Regions from separate parts of the Paractinoplanes brasiliensis genome, predicted to be linked through region 1. Evidence: predicted binding sites of a transcription regulator. Region 1 holds the regulator's gene; the other holds the start of a gene.
What was found. Region 1 encodes HspR, which represses chaperone genes until heat shock. Its sites were predicted from a motif close to TTGAGTNNNNNNNACTCAA; they were not measured.
Positions count from the first base shown of each region.

Region 1 (9,458 bases):
CGCCGTCCCTGATCTCCCCGGCCAGCAGCGCCTTGGCCAGCGCGTCCCCGATGGTCGACTGCACCAGCCGCCGCAGCGGACGGGCGCCGTAGATCGGGTCGTACCCGTGCTCGCCCAGCCAGTCGATCGCCGTCCCGCTCACGTCGAGGGTGAGCCGGCGCTCGGCCAGCCGGGTCCGCAGCCGCCCGAGCTGGATGTCGACGATCGCGGCCAGGTCGTCGCGGGTCAGCGCGTGGAACACCACGATGTCGTCGAGCCGGTTGAGGAATTCGGGCTTGAAGTGCCCCCGTACGACGGCGAGCACCTCGTCCCGTCGTTCCTCGTCGCCCATCGTGATGTCGGCCGTCTGCGAGCCCAGGTTCGACGTGAGCACCAGGATCGCGTTGCGGAAGTCGACCGTACGGCCCTGCCCGTCGGTCAGGCGGCCGTCGTCGAGCACCTGCAGCAGCACGTCGAACACGTCGGGGTGGGCCTTCTCGACCTCGTCGAGCAGCACGACGCTGTACGGCCGGCGTCGCACCGCCTCGGTGAGCTGCCCACCCTCCTCGTAGCCGACGTAGCCGGGCGGGGCGCCGACGAGCCGCGCGACCGAATGCTTCTCGCCGTACTCACTCATGTCGATGCGAACCATGGCCCGCTCGTCGTCGAAGAGGAACCCGGCCAGCGCCTTGGCGAGTTCGGTCTTGCCGACGCCGGTGGGGCCGAGGAACAGGAAGCTGCCGGTCGGGCGGTCGGGGTCGGCGATCCCGGCCCGGGCTCGCCGCACCGCGCCCGCCACCGCGGCCACCGCCTCGGCCTGGCCGACGACCTTTTCGCGCAGGGATTCCTCCATCCGCAGCAGCTTGGCCGTCTCGCCCTCCATCATCCGGCCGGCCGGGATGCCGGTCCACGACGAGATCACCTCGGCGATGTCGTCGGCGCCGACCTCTTCCTTGACCATCGGCGGCTCGGCCGCAGCCTCCTCGTCGGCCGCGGAGGCGGTGCCGAGCTCCTGCTCGAGGGCGGGAATCTCCTGATACTGCAGGCGGGAGGCCTTTTCCCAGTCGGCGTCGCGCTGCGCCCGCTCCAGCTCGGCGCGCGTCTCGTCCAGCTGCTTCTTGAGTTCACCGACCCGGTTGAGGCCGCCGCGCTCGCGTTCCCATCGGGCGTTGAGGGCCGTGAGCTCCTCTTCCCGGTTGGCCAGGTCGAACTCCAGCCGGGTCAGCCGGTCGCGGGAGGCGGGGTCGGTCTCCTTCTCCAGCGCCAGCTTCTCGACGCGCATGCGGTCGACCTGGCGCTGCAGCTGGTCGAGCTCGACCGGCCGGGAGTCGATCTCCATGCGGAGACGGGACGCGGCCTCGTCGATCAGGTCGATCGCCTTGTCGGGCAGGAACCGGTCGCTGATGTACCGATCGGACAGCGAGGCCGCCGCGACCAGGGCGGCGTCGGTGATCTGCACCCGGTGGTGCGCCTCGTACCGCCCCTTGAGCCCGCGCAGGATGCCGATGGTGTCCTCCACCGTCGGCTCGCCGACCACGACCGGCTGGAAGCGCCGTTCGAGCGCCGGGTCCTTCTCGATGTGCTCTCGGTATTCGTCCAGGGTCGTGGCGCCGACCATGCGCAGCTCGCCGCGGGCCAGCATCGGCTTGAGCATGTTGCCGGCGTCCATCGACCCCTCGCCCTTGCCGGCGCCGACGACCGTGTGCAGCTCGTCGAGGAACGTGACGACCTGGCCGTTGGAGTTGCGGATCTCTTCGAGGACGCTCTTGAGCCGTTCCTCGAACTGGCCGCGGTACTGCGCGCCGGCCACCATCGCGCCCAGGTCGAGCGAGACGAGCTTCTTGTCCCGCAGGGTCTCGGGCACGTCCCCGGCCACGATGCGCTGGGCCAGGCCCTCGACGATGGCGGTCTTGCCGACGCCGGGCTCACCGATCAGCACGGGGTTGTTCTTCGTACGCCGGGACAGCACCTGCACGACGCGGCGGATCTCGGCGTCCCGGCCGATCACCGGGTCGATCTTGCCCTCGCGGGCCAGCGCGGTGAGGTCGACGCTGTACTTCTCGAGGGCCTTGTACGTCTGCTCGGGGTCGGCGTTGGTGACCCGTCGCTCGCCCCCGCGCACCTGCGGGAATGCGGCGACCAGGGCTTCCTCGGTGGCGCCGACGTCCTTGAGCGCACGGCCGACGGCGCCGCCGACGCGGGCGAGGCCGGCCAGCAGGTGCTCGGTCGAGATGTACTCGTCGCGCAGCGGCTGGGCGATGAGCTCGGCCTCGCCGATCGCGTTCACGAACTCGCGGGAGAGGCTGGGCTCGGCCGTGCTGGCGCCGCGTGCGGAGGGCAGCTGTTCGACGGAGCGGAGCGCGGCCCGGCGTACGTCGGCGGGGTTGGCCCCCACGGCGCGCAACAGGGCCGGGGCCGTGGAGCCGCCGGTGTCCAGCAACGAAAGCAACATGTGCCACGGCTCGACGGTGGCGTGACCGCGCCGCCCGGCGTCGGCGACCGCCCCCGTGATCACGTCGCGGCTCTTGGTGGTCAAGCGTTCGGCGTTCATCTGCTCCCCTGCTCGGAAGACTTGAGCGTACTCAACTCAACTCTATGCCCGCGGCGCCAGAGCGACAACGCAAGGGGGCGAACCAGCCGTGACGGTCGCCACGGACGCCTCTGAACAGCGGGAAGAGCGCCGTACCGTGGCGAATCATGGCCGTGAAACCCCCGGCGCACGACAGCATGTCGCGGCGTCTGCTTCCGCTCGCCCTGGTTTTCGTGGCGGTCGGGATCTCCACCTCCTTCGTCGGCCCTTACCTGGCTCTCTTCCTCAGCGACGCGGTGCACGCCGGCCCGGTCAAGACCACCGTGTTCCTCCTGGTCGCCCCGCTCTCCGGGGTCCTCATGTCGTGGCTGGTCGGCCGCCTGTCCGACCGCCGCCCGATCCGTCGCCGGCTGCTGATGGCGGGCGCGCTGGCCGGGTTCGCGGGCGCCGCGGCGACGGCCTTCGTTCGTGATTACTGGGTCCTGTTCGCGCTCACCGTCACGCTGACCGCCCTCGCCGGCATCCTCTTCCCGCAAGCTTTCGCGTACGCCCGTCAGGTGCTGCAGCAGGGCGACCCGAAACGGGCGGCGATGGGCATCAGCTCGCTGCGCACCCTGTTCTCGGTTGCCTGGGTGGCCGGCCCGCCCCTGGCCGCGCTTGTCCTGGCCGACTGGGGCTTCACCTACACGTACGGGCTGGCCGCGATCATGTACCTGGTCGTCGCGTTCCTCGTGCTGCGCTTCCTGCCCGAGGTGGGCCCGCCCGCCGCGCAGGTCCGGCACGTCGACCGGGCCCCCGCGCCCGAGGCCGGCCGCTTGACGATCATGCTGCTGGTCGCCGGTTTCACCGTCACGCAGACCGCGCAGGTGCTCGGCGTCCAGGCGATGCCGCTGTTCGTGAGCGACGACCTGGGCGGGTCGGTGCGCGACGCCGGCCTGATCCTGGGGCTCTGTGCCGCGATCGAGATCCCGCTGATGCTCGGCTTCGGCATGCTGTCGACCCGATTCCCCGTACGCGGGTTGATCGTGTTCGGCGTGGTCTGCGCGATCGCGTACCAGGCGACCGCGACGCTGGCCGGCTCGGTCTGGGTGCTGGCCGCGGCCCAGGTGCTCAACGCCGCCTTCATCGCGGCCGTCGGCGGGCTCGCCATCTCGTACATGCAGGATCTGCTGCCGGCCCACCCTGGACGAGCCACCACGATGATCACCAACACGTTCCCGATCGGCCAGGTCCTCGCCGCTCCGGCGTTCGGCCTGGCCCAGCATTTCGGCTTCCGGCTCGCGTACGGGCTGAATCTGGCTCTCTGCGTGCTCGGCCTCGCGCTGATCCTGTTCGCCCGGCCCCGCCCCCGGATCGCCCCGGAAGTGCCGGAGACCGCGCTACTGCGTGGACGCGTGTGACGGCTGGGCTACGGTGGTGATCGTGCGTGTACGAGTGGAACAGACTCCGCTGCCGGGTATCGGCGTCCGCCATGACCTGGTCACCTCCTCGGGCCGTACGGTCGGCGTCGTCTCGCACCGCAACGGCCGCCGTGATCTGGTGCTCTACGACGTCGACGACCCCGACGCGTGCCTGGCGTCGATCCCGCTGACCGACGACGAGGCCGAGGCGCTGGCCGACGTGCTCGGCGCCTCGCTCATGCTGGGCCAGCTCGCCGGGCTCCGGCAGCAGGCGTCCGGCCTGCTCACCGAGCAGATCGCCCTGCCCGCGGGCTCGCCGTTCGTGCGCCGCAAGCTGGGCGACACCCGCGCCCGTACGCGCACCGGCGCCTCGATCGTGGCGGTGATGCGCGACCGTGAGGTGATCGCGTCACCCGGGCCCGACTTCGTCTTCGAGGCGAACGACGTCGTGGTCGCGGTCGGCACCCGCTCGGGCCTGGACGGCGTCACCGCCATCCTCGCCGGCGACGACGACGACTGATGCATGGAACGACGCTCCTCCTGATCGAGGTCGGCGCCCTGCTCTTCGCCCTCGGCATGCTCGGCCGGCTCGGCCGCAGCATCGGGCTCTCCCCCATCCCGCTCTATCTGCTCGCGGGTCTCGCCTTCGGTCACGGCGGCCTGGTGCCGCTGTCGGCGAGCGAGGAGTTCATCGAGATCGGCGCCTCCATGGGCGTCATTCTGCTGCTGGTCATGCTCGGCCTGGAGTACTCGGCCGGGGAGCTGATCAGCAACCTGCGCGCGGCCGCCCCCGCCGGGTTGATGGACGCGCTGTTCAACGCCCTGCCCGGCGCCGCGTTCGCGTTCCTGCTGGGCTGGGACTGGCGGGCGGCCCTGGTGCTGGCCGGCATCACCTGGGTCTCGTCCTCGGGCGTGATCGCCAAGGTCCTCGGCGACCTGGGCCGGCTGGGCAACCGCGAGACCCCCGTGATCCTCTCGGTGCTGGTCATCGAGGACCTCGCGATGGCGTTCTACCTGCCCCTGGTCACCGCCGTGCTGGCCGGGGCGGGATTGATCGGCGGGGCGAAGGCTCTGGCCGTCGCGGTGATCACCGTGCTCGCCGTCCTGGTCGTCGCGATCCGCTACGGCCGGCAGATCAGCGCCCTGATCTCGGCCCGTGACGCCGAAGCGCTGCTGCTCGGGGTGTTCGGCCTGACCCTGTTCGTGGCCGGGGTGGCCGAGGAGCTGAACGTCTCGGCCGCTGTCGGGGCGTTCCTGGTCGGCATCGCGATCTCGGGCCCGGTTGCGCATCACGCCACCGAGATGTTGTCGCCGCTGCGTGACCTGTTCGCCGCGGTCTTCTTCGTCTTCTTCGGCCTCTCGACCAATCCGGCCGACATGCCGCCGGTGCTGTTGCCGGCGCTGGGGCTGGCCGTGATCACGATGCTGACCAAGGTGCTGACCGGTTATCTGGCCGCCAAGCGGGTGGGCATCGCGCTGCCCGGCCGGCTGCGCGCGGGTCTGGCCCTGATGCCTCGCGGAGAGTTCTCGATCGTCATCGCCGGGCTGGCCGTCGCGTCGGGGGTCGAACCGCGGCTCGCTCCGCTTGCGACGGCGTACGTGTTGATCACCGTGGTGTCCGGGCCGTTGCTCGCCCGGTTGCCCGATTACGAGTGGTTCAAGACCTTCATCCGCAGGTGGCGGCAGCCGTCAACGCCCGCCGTACGGCCCCTGACGGCCGAGGACTGATCCCCAGGCTGCATTAAGCTACTGACCAGTATCTGATTGTGAGCCCTTGACACTTTCGCAGGACATCAACTTCGCGCTACCGTTCCCTCCCGACAACTGACTGTTATCAGACTTTCTCGGGCGGCGACGTGGCAGTGCGTGAGTCGACTTTTTACGGGTTCGCAAATCCGGTCGATCCTCGGCCGGAGGAGCTACAGGCGTGGGCCTATCACCCCGAGGCAGTTCCGTTGAGCAGCATGCCCCCCGACTGGGACCTGCTGATCTCCGGCGACGTCCTCGCGCCCACCCTCTTCGAGCTGGCCATGGACAGGCAGTGTCCGGCCCGCCGCTTCGCGCAGCACTGCATGTACATCTACGCCGCCGACGGCGTCCGGCAGAACGCGTCCGGCCAGCGCAAACGCCGGCTCAGGAAGTTCGTCGAGCGGGCCGAGGAAGTCGGTGACGAGCCGATGTCGATCTGGGCGCACAACTGCCGCGTGCTGATGAGCCGGCCCGAGATCTTCGAGTACTCGGACTGGATCGAGGGCGGGCTGGTGCGGCACCCCCGGCGGCTCGGACTGTTCAACCGGCGCTGACCCGCGGCGAAAACGGCCCCGCTCGGCGGGGCCGTTTCCTTTATCTCTCGGACGACCGTCTGGGGCGCCAGACGACAAGTGCTGTCGAGGGGCGCTCCTGGCGCACAAGGTCACGTCCGCCGTACGGGTTCTCCAGCTGGGCGATCCGGGTGTAGGCGTCGTTCAGGTCGTGCTCGAGCTCGGCCACCCGCTGCTGCAGGTCGGCGACCAGTTGCTCGAGTCCGATGATGCGTTTGATGCCGGCCAGGTTGACGCCGTCCTCCTGGCTGAGTCTCTGCACCTCACGCAGCAACGCGACGTCCCGCTCGCTGTACCGGCGACCACCGCCGCCGGCCCGTCCCGGCTGCACCAGCCCGAGACGGTCATACTGCCGGAGGGTCTGCGGGTGCATCCCGGCCAGCCGAGCCGCCACCGAGATGATCAGGACCTTGGCGTCGGAGGTCTGCTCGACCGAGAAGCTGATCTCCTCATGCATAATCCACCTCCTCGTCCCCGACCTAACTGTTCCGGCGCACCCGAGCCTCGAGCCGTTCCCGCCCGGCGGGCGGGGTCAGCTTGGCGAACCGCTCCAGCGCGTCCCGGGCCTCCCCCGTGACACCTCCCGGCACCTGCACGTCGACCGTGACGATCAGGTCTCCGGGTGGTCCGTTCTTGCGCATGATGCCCTTGCCGCGCGCCCGTAGCTTGCGGCCGCTCGGCGTGCCCGGCGGCACCCTCAGGGTGACCGGGCCGTCCAGCGTCGGCACGCGCAGATCCGTGCCGAGCACAGCCTCGGCAATGGTGACCGGCACCACCAGGGTCAGATCATCGCCCGTACGCCCGAACAACTCGTCCGGTCGCACACTGACCTGCACGTACAGGTCGCCGGCGGGCCCGCCCCGATCGCCCGGCTCGCCGCGGCCGCTGAGCCGGATGCGCTGGCCGTCGGCGACCCCGGCCGGGAACCGGACGTTGATCGTGCGGTTCTTGGTGACTCCGCCCGTGCCGCGGCACTCCGGGCACTTCTGGTCGACGATCGTGCCCGCGCCCTGGCAGTCGCGGCACGGCTCCGAGAAGCTGAACGACCCCTGGTTGCGCGAGATCAGACCGCTGCCCGCGCACTGCGGGCAGGTCCGCGGCGAGGTGCCCGGTTTGGCGCCGTTGCCGTGACAGGTCTCGCACTCGCCGGCCGAGCGCAGCGTGAGGGGCAACGTCGTGCCCTTCACGGCCTGCGCGAAGTCGAGCGTCACCTCGGTCTCGACATCCCGGCCGCGGCGGGGACCGCCACGGCGTGCGGCGCCGCCTCCAGGGCCGCCGCCCGAGAATATCGAGCTGAAGATGTCCGAGAAGCCGGCGCCGCCGAAGCGCCGGTCGCCGGCGCCGCCCCCGGCCGCCCCGGCGCCGCTGAACCCGCCGAACAGGTCGGACGGGTCGAACTGCGCGCCGCCACCGGACCGTGCGCCGCGACGGAAGGCGCCCGAGCCGAACAGCGAACGCATCTCGTCGTACTCTTTGCGCTTCTTGTCGTCCGAGAGCACGTCGTACGCCTCGGAGGCGGCCTTGAACTTCTCTTCCGCCTCCTTGTTGCCCGGGTTGCGGTCCGGGTGCAGATCACGGGCGAGCTTCCGGTACGCCTTCTTGATCTCGTCGGTCGGAGCGGACTTGGGCACGCCGAGAACGGCATAGAAGTCCTTTTCGAGCCAGTCCTTCGAGCTCATCCCGCCTCCCCCCTCCTGCGGCAGGTCCCGCCCGCCGCAGAGCGGCAGGCGGGACGAACGTGTGAGATCACTCCGGGTCGGCCACCGCGACCATGGCCGGTCGCAGCAGTCGCTCGCCCAGGCTGTAGCCGCGGCGCATGACCTCGACGCAGGTCGGCTCGGTGACGTCCGCGGACGTCTGGTGAGCGACCGCCTCGTGGCGGTTGGGGTCGAACGGGTCGCCCTTCTCGCCGAAGGCCACCAGGCCCAGCTTGCCGGTCACCGTGGTCAGTGACTCGGCCACCGAGGCGAACGGCCCGACCAGGTCGCCGTGCTCGCGAGCCCGGTCGATGTCGTCGAGCACCGGCAGCAGCGAGGTGAGCACCGCGCCGGTGGTCTGCTCGGCCGCCGCGCCCCGGTCGCGGTCGACCCGCTTGCGGTAGTTGGCGTACTCGGCGGTGACCCGTTGCAGGTCGTGGGTCCGCTCCTCGAGCTCGGTCCGCAGCGCCTCGAGTTCGGCGCCCAGGGCCGGCTTCGGCTCCTCGGGCTTCTCAGCGTCGTCGGCGGTCACAGTCGCCTCGTCCTCGGGCTCGTCCTCGGGCTCGGCCGCGCGGTGTGCGCCGACCGTGGCCTTGCCCTTGGCCGTGGGGGCCTTGGACTCGGCCTTCGCATCGATCTTGCGACGGTCCCGGATGACGACCCGCTCGGTCGCCCGACCGTCGTTCTCGTCGTCCGTGGCGGTCACTTCTTGTCGTCCTCCACGATCTCGGCGTCGACGACGTCGTCGGCGCCACCCGCGGTCGGGCCGGCGTTCGAGGCGCCGGCAGCGCCGGCCGCACCGGTCCCACCAGCGGCGCCGGGAGCAGCCTGCGGGCCGTCGGCGCCAGGAGCAGCCTGCGGGGCCTCACCCTGCGAGTACAGCAGCGAACCGGCCTCCTGCGAAACCTGCGACAGACGCTCGTGGGCGGACTTGATCTTTTCGATGTCCGTGCCACCGAGCGCGCCCCGCAGCTCGCCCAGCGCCTCGCCGATCTTGTTCTTGCTGTCCTCGGGCAGCTTGTCGCCGCTCTCGGCCAGGAACTTCTCGGTCTGCCACTGCAGCTGCTCGGCCAGGTTGCGGGTCTCGGCCTCTTCCTTGCGCTTCTTGTCGTCGTCCGCGTGGTCCTGGGCGTCGCGCATCATGCGCTCGATGTCTTCCTTCGGCAGCGCGGAGCCACCGGTGATCGTCATCTTCTGCTCCTTGCCCGTGCCCAGGTCCTTGGCGGACACGTGCACGATGCCGTTCGCGTCGATGTCGAAGGAGACCTCGATCTGCGGGACGCCGCGCGGCGCGGGCGCGATGCCACTGAGCTCGAAGGTGCCGAGCTTCTTGTTGTACGCCGCCATCTCGCGCTCGCCCTGGAAGACCTGGATCAGCACGGAGGGCTGGTTGTCCTCGGCGGTCGTGTAGACCTCGGAGCGGTGCGCCGGGATGGTGGTGTTGCGCTCCACCAGCTTGTGCATGATGCCGCCCTTGGTCTCGATGCCCAGCGAGAGCGGGGTGACATCGAGCAGCAGGACGTCCTTGACC
Region 1 covers NZ_SNWR01000001.1:3,405,124-3,414,581, forward strand. Annotated here, with positions in the region: gene clpB (ATP-dependent chaperone ClpB) at 1-2,530, opposite strand, end outside; gene C8E87_RS15245 (sugar efflux transporter) at 2,677-3,909, shown strand; gene C8E87_RS15250 (cation:proton antiporter regulatory subunit) at 3,932-4,429, shown strand; gene C8E87_RS15255 (cation:proton antiporter) at 4,429-5,637, shown strand; gene C8E87_RS15260 (hypothetical protein) at 5,766-6,212, shown strand; gene C8E87_RS15265 (heat shock protein transcriptional repressor HspR) at 6,253-6,687, opposite strand; gene dnaJ (molecular chaperone DnaJ) at 6,710-7,909, opposite strand; gene grpE (nucleotide exchange factor GrpE) at 7,977-8,633, opposite strand; gene dnaK (molecular chaperone DnaK) at 8,630-9,458, opposite strand, start outside.

Region 2 (9,458 bases), on a different contig from region 1:
GGTGCGCGTGACCATCCCCACCGTACGGTCGTATCCGACCCGGATCCGGGCCATGCGGGCGGCCGTCGACGAGCCGGTCGACGACGTACGCAGGCTGGCGCATGAGTACGACCCCCGCGGTCGTCCCGTGGGCTCGCCCCGGAACGGGGATATCGTGAGGGCCGCCGGCTCCCTGTTCGCCCGACCCCGACGGAGCCGCTGATGCCGGGCTCACATCCGGATGCCGGTGTGGTGGCCGGCCGCTACGAATTGCGTCGGCTGCTGGGCCAGGGTGGGATGGGAGCGGTCTGGGCGGCCCGCGACAAGCTCCTCGACCGGGACGTCGCGGTCAAGGAGATCTTTCTGCCGGCGGTCCGCGAAGCGTCGGCCGGGTCCGCGAGTCCGTTGATCCGTCGGGCGATCCGGGAGGCCAGGGCGGCCGCCCGGCTGCATCATCCGGGCATCGTCACGGTGCATGACGTGGTCACCGACGGTGAGCGGCCGTGGATCGTGATGGAGTTGGTCGCCGGCCGGTCGCTGGCCGAGGCCATTCGCGACCAGGGGGTGCTTTCGGTCCGGCAGACGGCCGAGATCGGGATCCAGGTGGTGCAGGCGCTGCGGGCCGCGCACCGGCAGGGCATCCTGCACCGGGACGTGAAGCCGGCGAACATTCTGCTCGCCGAGGAGCGGGTGGTGCTCACCGACTTCGGCATCGCGGCCATCGAGGATGCGACCGCGTTGACCGCGACCGGCCAGGTGGTCGGCTCCCCGGCGTACCTGTCGCCCGAGCGGATCAACGGCCGACCAGCGACCGCGGCGGCCGACGTGTGGGGGCTGGGCGTCACGCTCTACACCGCGGTCACCGGCCGGTCCCCGTTCCAGCGGGAGGACACCTCGGCGACGGTGGCAGCGGTACTCGCCAGCGAACCCGAGCCGCCGGCGCACGCGGGTCAGCTCTGGCCGGTTCTCAAGGGGATGCTCGCCAAGGACCCCGACCGGCGGCTCACCCTCGAGAAGGCGACCCCGCTACTGGAGCGGTCGACGCGGGAGGCGACCCCGGCACGGCGTGGCAGGGGTCGCCGTCGCCCGATGGAGCCGGAGACCCGCACCGGCACCGCCGTCGCGCCGTCGCCTACCGTCGCGGAGCCGACCCGGCTCGTTCCGGATCCCCCGGCGGTGCCGGCCGCCCACCCCGTCACCCACCCGGCCGGCGGCGCCGAGTCGGTCGCGCCCACGGCCGTGGACGCCGCAGGCCCTGCCCCTGCCGCAGCCCCTGCCCCTGCCGCAGCCCCTGCCCCTGCCGCAGCCCCTGCCCCTGCCGCAGCCCCTGCCCCTGCCGCAGCCGCAGCCCCTGCCGCAGCCTCCACCGTCGACGCAGCGGCCGCCACCGTGGACGCCGCAGCCCCTGCCGTAGCCGCAGCCCCTGCCGCGGCCTCCACCGTCGACGCAGCGGCCGCTACCGTGGACGCCGCAGCTCTGGACACCGCGGTCGGGGCTGCCGGCACGGTCGACGCCGCGCCGGTGACCGTCGCGACGGCTGACACCGAGACAGTGGACACCGAGACGGCGGACACCGAGACAATGGGCGCCGCGAAGGTGGACACCGCGGCCGTGCGCCTGCGGGCCGGCCTGACCGCCGGTACTCGACGACTCCGGCGGTCGCCGGCGGCCCTGCTGCTCGTCGCCGCCCTGGCCGTGGTGGCGGTGGTCGCGTCCACGGTGCTGGTGACCAGCGCGGCCACCCGCCGGTTGCCGGGGACCGGCGCGGGATCGGCGGCCGGGGTCGCGCCGGCCGTCGCGGCCCCGGGGCCGTCCGGCCCGGCCGGGCCGGACACGCAGGCGTCCGCCGCCGGCACGTCGCCGGCCGGCTACCCACCCGGGATCGATCCGTGCCTGTTGGGCACCTGGCGGATCACCCGCAATCAGAGCTACGGCTTGCTCGACAGCACCCGGGTGCTGTACACCGGGGGTGCCGGAACCGTGGTCACCTACCGCGCGGACGGGACCAGCCGGACCGACTACAACCGCTCGAAGCCCCGGATTGCCAAGTATCGCGGCGCCACCTGGTCCTACTTGGAACGTGGCTTCATCACGCAGCGGTACTACGCGGCTGACCGCGCGATCACCACCTCCGGCACGAAGGTCAGCGCCACCGGGACCCTCCGTCGCAACGGGAAGATCGACAACAGCGGGCCCATCGAGTTCTACCCGGAGCCGGAAATGTACCGCTGCAATGGAAACAACCTGACCACCTACAGTAACCAGGGCAACTTCTCCAATGAGCTGGTCCGGGTCGGCGGCTCGTCGTAGCGGCCTTTTCGTTTCCCATTTCCAACCGCGGAAATCCCACCTGGCGAGAGCGTGGTGATCAGGTGGTGATTCTGTGTCATCCCACAGCGGAAAGAGCGAGCATTTCGGGCGCTGCGCGGTGGCGGCGCGCTCGCTGTCAGTCGTCGTTGAAGTGTTTCCAGTGGCCCTCGGTGATGACCTCGACCGTGCCGTTGGTGACTTTGAGGGCTGTGTCGTCGTCGAGGGCGTAGGCCGGGTGGGGGAGGGCGGCGGCCCACTTCTCGGCGGCTTCCATGGTGTTCTCGGTGAGGTCGGGGTGGTCCAGGTGCGGGAAGATCGAGAATTCGACCAGGCCCAGGGTGCTGTCGTCGCCGCCAGGGGGGCGCCAGCCTACGAAGTCGTCGCCGATGCGGGGGGCCATGATCATGCTGCCGGCGCTCAGGCCTGCCCAGACGGTGTCGGTGAGGGTGGGTAGCAGGGCGGCCAGGCCGGACTGGCGCATCCAGTAGTTCAGGAACAGCGGGTCGCCGCCGTTGACCAGCAGGACGTCGGCGGCTCGGACCTCGGCCTCCCACAGCTCCTGGTCGAGGCTGGGCAGCACCGACAACTCGAGCACGCCCACCGACTTCCAGCCCAGCTCGGTCATGGGGCACTCGGTCCCGCGGCCGGCGATGAAGTTCCAGGCCCGGCCGGCGCCGCCGGGGTGCGCGTAACCCGCGGTGGGGATGCACAGGGCGGACGACTCGGCGATCGGCTTGCCCAGCAGGTCGAGCAGGGCGTCATGGATGCTCTTGTTCCTGACGCCGCCGGAGGTCAGCAGGAGTTTCATGAACCGTCCCCGTCCGAAACTGGTTGCATACTGAAATCGGCCACCGCGAGGTTACCATCGGTCTCGATGAGCAGCGAAGCAACGCCCGCACACCGCTCGGGCTGCCCGATCAACCTGGCGGTCGAGGTGATGGGCGACCGCTGGTCGCTGGTTGTTCTGCGGGACGTCATGTTCGGCAACCGGCACCACTTCCGTGAGCTGCTGACCGGCTCGGTCGAGGGGATCGCCTCCAACATCCTGGCCGACCGGCTGCGGCGACTGGTCGGGCACGGCCTGCTGTGGCGGACCGGCGACGAGACCCACAAGCAGAAGATCCGCTACAGCCTCACCGAGGCCGGGATCCAGCTCGTGCCGGTGTTCGCGGCGCTGGGCTCGTGGGGGCGCCGGCACATGCCCGCCAGTCACGAGCTGTCCGTCCGGGCCGAGCTGCTCGAACGCGGTGGCCCCGAGCTGTGGGACAGGTTCATGGACGAGTTGCGCGAACAGCACCTCGGCGTGCCCCGCCCGGCCGGCACCCCCTCGGTTTTCGCCGAACTGCAGGCGGCGTACGAGGCCGCGGTCGCCCAGAAGCAGTGACAGCGTCAGCGCGGCCGGGCGGGTTTCAGCGACCGCAGTTGAAGCGGGCCACGCCGGCTGCCATGCGCAGGCCGCCGAGGATGTGGGCGAGCAGCAGCGGGTCCGAGAAGTACTCCGCCTTGTGCCCCATGGCGGTGTAGAAGGCCCGGCCCCCGTCGTACGGCTGGCACCACGAGATCGGGTGGTGCGGGCCCATGCCGGGTGAGCCCCCCGGTTGGCTGTAGCCGCGCGGGTCGTACGTGCTCTCGTCCACTTCGGTCAGGACCCGTACGGTGTGCCGGGGGTTCGTGCGGAAGTTGTACCACTCCTCCTCGCGGTCCCAGCGCCGCGGCAACGGCTTGGTGGCGGCCGTGTCGTGGTTGAGGACCTTGAGCGTGGCGACCTGGAACTGCGGGCTGACACTGCCCGGGTGGTCGCGGAAGTACGCGCCGACCAGTCCCCCGTACCAGGGCCAGTCGTACTCGGTGTCGGAGGCGGCGTGGATGCCCGCGTAACCGCCGCCGCGCCGGATGTAGCGTTCGAAGGCACGCTGCTGCGTGTCGTCGAGCACGTCGCCGGTGGTGCTCAGCCACACCACGACGTCGTAGCGCCTCAGGTTCTTGTCGGTGAACGCCGCCGCGTCCTCGGTCGCGTCGACCCGGAAGTGGTGGCGGGCGCCGAGCTGCTTGATCGCGGCCACACCGGCCGGGATCGAGTCGTGCCGGAAGGCCGCGGTCTTCGAGAAGACCAGGGCGCTGAATCGGGAATGTCCGGTCGCCGCGGCCGGACCGGCGGGAACGCTGAGTCCCGCCGCCACCAGCACCGCCGCCACCAGAAGCCTGCCAAGAGTTTTCATGACCCCTCCTCGCATCGAAGGGTATGACTTTCCGTCAGCGGCGGGAAGGCGTCGGGAGCAGCCCGGGCAGTTCGGCCATGCTGGTGAAGATGTGGGTGGCGCCCGCGTCGAGCAGCGCCTTCGGCGGGTGGTGGGCCGGGCTGCCGGGCGGGCAGAAACCGAACACCGTCGCGCCCGCCGCCACGCCGGCCGTCACACCGGGCACCGTGTCCTCGACAACAGCAGCCCGTACGGGATCGACGCCGAGATGTGCCGCGGCGGCCAGATAGACGTCGGGGGCGGGCTTGCTGCGCGGCTGATCCATGCCGCTGAACATCTTGCCCGCGAAGACCTCGCCGAGCCCGACCTTGCGCAGCTGCAACCGCACCTTGCCCAGGTCGGCCCCGCTGGCGCAGGCGATCCGCCCGTCCATCAGCGTGTCGATCTCGTGCACCGCGGCCACCGCGCCCGGGACGGGCTGCAGCGACGCCGCCAGGGCCTCGTTGCGGCGGGCCCGGAACCCGGCCAGCCACGCCTCGGTCACCTCGAACCCGGTGTGCGCGGTGATGATCGCGGTCTCGTCGCTCAGCGCCCGCCCGACGAACAGCCGGAAACAGTCCTCGGCGCTGATCCGCCAGCCCAGCTCGTGCAGCATCTCCCGCAGCACGCCGTTGGTGATGCTCTCCGAGTCCACCAGGACCCCGTCGCAGTCGAACAGCACAGCATCGAACACTCCGGGGTCAGACATGGGCGCGACCCTACCCGGCCCACCTCGAGGGCGGGCCGGGCAGGCGGGTCTCAGGCCGCGGTGACCAGGCCCGACGACACCGGCTCGAGGGCCGTCGCCAGGATTTCCCGTACGTCCGAGACCACGTGCACGGTCAGCGCGGCCAGCACGTCGCCGGGCACCTCGTCGAGGTCGGGCTCGTTGCGCTGGGGCAGGAAGACCTCGGTCAGCCCGGCCCGCTGCGCGGCGAGCAGCTTCTGCTTCACGCCGCCGATCGGCAGGACCCGGCCGGTCAGCGACACCTCGCCGGTCATGCCCACCTCGGCCCGGACGTTGCGGCCGAGCAGCAGCGACACCAGCGCGGTGGTCATGGTGACCCCGGCCGACGGGCCGTCCTTGGGCACCGCGCCCGCCGGCACGTGCAGATGGATCGGGTGGTCGAGCTGCTCGGGCGAGATGCCCAGTTCCTCGGCGTGGGCCCGCACGTAGGAGAGCGCGATCTGCGCCGACTCCTTCATCACGTCGCCGAGCTGGCCGGTGACCGACAGCCCGCCCTTGTCGCCGGGCAGCAGGGACGCCTCGATGAACAGCACGTCACCACCCATGCCGGTGACCGCCAGGCCGGTGGCAACCCCGGGCACAGCCGTACGCTCGGACGACTCGGGCGTGAAGCGCGGGCGCCCGATCAGGTCCTTGAGGTCGCCCGCGTCGACGGTGACGGGGAGCTCGCCCAGCGCGGCCTTGCGGAACGCCTTGGCCAGCAGGCGCTCGAACGACCGTACGCCGGCCTCTCGGGTGTAATTGGCGGCGATCTCGCGCAGGGCCTCCTCGGTGACCGTCACCTCGCCCGTCTGCAGGGCGGCCCGTTCCAGCTGCCGGGGCACCAGGAAGTCGCGGGCGATGGCGACCTTGTCGCTCTCGGTGTAGCCGTCGATCGCGATGAGCTCCATGCGGTCGAACAGCGCCTGCGGGATCGTGTCGAGGACGTTGGCCGTCGCGATGAACAGCACGTCGGACAGGTCCAGGTCGAGGTCGACGTAGTGGTCGCGGAACGTGTGGTTCTGCGCCGGGTCCAGCACCTCGAGCAGGGCCGCGGCCGGATCGCCGCGGTAGTCGCTGCCCACCTTGTCGACCTCGTCGAGCAGCACGACCGGGTTCATCGAGCCCGACTCCTTGATCGCGCGCACGATCCGGCCGGGAAGAGCCCCCACGTACGTACGGCGGTGGCCACGGATCTCGGCCTCGTCGCGGACGCCGCCCAGCGCGACCCGGACGAACTTGCGGCCCAGAGTGCGGGCGACCGACTCGCCGAGCGAGGTCTTGCCGACCCCGGGCGGCCCGGCCAGCAGGATCACCGCGCCGGAGCCCCGGCCGCCGATCTTCTCGAGGTGGCGGGACTCGCGACGGGCCCGGACGCCCAGGTATTCGACGATGCGGTCCTTGACCTCGTCGAGGCCGTGGTGGTCGGCGTCGAGCACCGCACGGGCCGCGGCCAGGTCGGTGTTGTCGGTGGTGCGGACGTTCCACGGCAGGTCGAGGACGGTGTCGAGCCAGGTGCGGATCCAGCCCGCCTCCGGGTTCTGGTCGCCGGCCCGTTCCAGCTTGCCGACCTCGCGCAGCGCGGCCTCGCGTACGGGGTCGGGCAGGTCGGCCGCCTCGACGCGGGCGCGGTAGTCGTCGCTGCCCTCGGCCTGGTCCTCGCCGAGCTCCTTGCGGATGGCCTTGAGCTGCTCGCGCAGCAGGTACTCGCGGTTGCGCTTCTCGACCGACCCGCGCACGTCGTGCTCGATCTTGTCGCTGACCTCGGACTCGGCCAGGAAGTCGCGGGTCCACTCGATGAGCAGCCGCAGCCGGGCCTCGACGTCGGGCGTCTCGAGCAGCTCGCGCTTGCGGTCGTTGGCCAGGTAGGGCGCCCAGCCGGCGGTGTCGGCCAGGTCGCCGGGGTCGTCGATGGCGCTGACCGAGTCGATGACCTGCCAGGCCTCGCGGCGCTGCAGGACCGAGACGACCAGTTTCTTGTACTCGGCGGCGAGCTCACGCTCGGGCTCGGTGGGCGCGGCGGTCGCGACCGGTTCGGCCTCGACCCACAGGGCCGCGCCGGGCCCGGTGACGCCGCTGCCGATGCGGGCCCGGACGCCCGTACGCAGCACGGCGGCGGGCGTGCCGCCGCGGGACTTGCCGACCTGCTTGACGCTCGCCACGACACCGTGGGACGCGTACCTGTCCTCGAGCCGCGGGGCGATCAGCAGCTCCGAGCCGGCCGAGGTGCGGGCCGCGTCGACGGCGGCCTGCGCTGCCTCGTCCAGTTCGACCGGCACAACCATGCCCGGCAGCAGAACGATGTCGTCAAGGAACAACACGGGGAGTCGTTTGGTGGCCACCCGGCACCTCCGAAGGGTTGAGTATGAGCGGCTCAACCTCCGGGGCATCGAGGATCTTCCGGCGTTCACTGCGAGCGAACAAGCACCCAGGCATCGATCTTGGTCAAAACCTTGAACCTTACCGTTCCGCTAGGGTGTCCGCCATGCTGAGCCGACGTCTCCGTCTCCCGCTGGTGTTCGCCGCCGCGGCGGTCACTGCGAGTGGCGCTTTTGCCGTCTCCCGCTACTCGCCCGCCGAGACCGAGCCCGTGAGCAGCACCGCAGCGCCGACCACCAGCTCCGCGGCCCCGACCTCGCCGTCACCGCAAGTGACCGTCAGCGTCGCCCCGAGCCTCGGACCGGCCGTGTACGTCACGTCCCCGCCGCCGAAGAAGACCGCCGCCGCGCCCGTCAAGGTCGACATTCACGTCGACTGCAGGAAAGGTGACGACGGCAACAAGGGCACCCTGGCGAGCCCGCTGCGCACCATCGACGCCGCCACCTCACGCTCGCTCGACGCCGGGACGGTGGTCGGGCTGGCCCGCGGGTGCCGCTGGCAGACGCTGGTGCAGCTGCGGGGCGACGGCACCAAGAGCAAACCCGTCAGGCTGACCGCGTACGGGTCGGGGGCCTTGCCGGTGATCGACGGGGGCTCGGCCGACGTCGAGGCCGTGGTGCTGCTGTCCGGTTCGCACCAGGTCGTCGAGAACATCCGGGTCACCAACGCCAAGCGCAACGGCATCGTGGTGCACGGCTCGAACAGCGGCGTCCGCTCCAGCCAGGTCGACGACGCGGGTGTCGGCGTGCAGTTCCGGGCGCCGGACACATGGGCCGACAAGGTGACGGTTCGCGACCTGCACATGGTGCGCGACACCCCGGGCGGCGACGACGACTACGGCGCGGTCGGCTTCCTGGTCGAGGCGCACAACGTCGAGATCGGCTACAGCAACTGCACCAACTGCCGCGCCCCCAGCAACGACTACGGGCACGACGGCGGCTTCGTCGAGGTGTGGAACTACGCCGACAACCTGCACGTGCACAACAGCACCGGCTCCAACACCCAGGGTGTCCTCGAGATCGGCGCCGACCAGGCCGACTCCTCGGCCGACAACATCCGGCTGCGCAACAACAAGTTCCGCAACTCGCACGGCGGCCTGGTGCTGCACACCGACAACAACTTCGCCATCGCCTCGGCCAAGATCTCGTTCACCGGGAACACGTTCGTCAGCACCGGCTCGCAGGACCCGCCCATCCTCGACGGCGACCTCAGCCACGTCACGTTCGACGGCAACACGGTCACCACGTCCAGCTTCGTCGCCCACCGCACCCCGGCCAGCCACCGCTGCAACAGCCTGTACCTGCGCGGCGGCGCCGAGGTCGGATACCAGCGGCACAGCACGGAAAGGCTGAACGGCAAGGCGTCCTGCTGACTGCTCCCGTCCGGCAACTCAAGGGGGCCGGGGCGGTGCCGATGCTGAGGCATGCCCACCACGCCCGGCCGCCTGCCGCTCTTCGCCGACCGGGCGTTCCGGGCCGTCACGGCGCTGACCGTCGTCAACGCGGTCCTCTTCGTCACGCAGCAGGTCACCGGCCCGCTCTGGCCGTCGCCGGTGAACTGGCTGCCGATGATCGGGATCATTGCGCTCACGCAGTGGCTGTCCCGGCGGGTGCACACCGATCCGGCGTCGCCGCCCGTAGTGCGGCGCTTCTGGTGGTCGGTCCAGGTCGGCACCTCGTTCTTCACCGCCGTGGCCGTCCTGCGGATCGCGTCCGAGCTGGGCGCCGGGGACTGGCTGGTGCCCGTCTCGGTGGTGCTGCACCTGATCGGCGGTTTCCTGCTCACCTGGCCGCTGCTGGGCCTGCCGCTCAGCGTCCGCGGCCGCG
Region 2 covers NZ_SNWR01000002.1:2,261,802-2,271,259, reverse strand. Annotated here, with positions in the region: gene C8E87_RS42220 (hypothetical protein) at 1-202, shown strand, start outside; gene C8E87_RS42215 (serine/threonine-protein kinase) at 202-2,289, shown strand; gene C8E87_RS42210 (Type 1 glutamine amidotransferase-like domain-containing protein) at 2,426-3,097, opposite strand; gene C8E87_RS42205 (winged helix-turn-helix transcriptional regulator) at 3,164-3,673, shown strand; gene C8E87_RS42200 (ThuA domain-containing protein) at 3,699-4,508, opposite strand; gene C8E87_RS42195 (HAD family hydrolase) at 4,543-5,235, opposite strand; gene lon (endopeptidase La) at 5,286-7,538, opposite strand; gene C8E87_RS42185 (right-handed parallel beta-helix repeat-containing protein) at 7,739-9,004, shown strand; gene C8E87_RS42180 (putative bifunctional diguanylate cyclase/phosphodiesterase) at 9,056-9,458, shown strand, end outside.
Region 2: the regulator HspR is predicted to act here: its motif matches at 7,613-7,631, upstream of lon (endopeptidase La).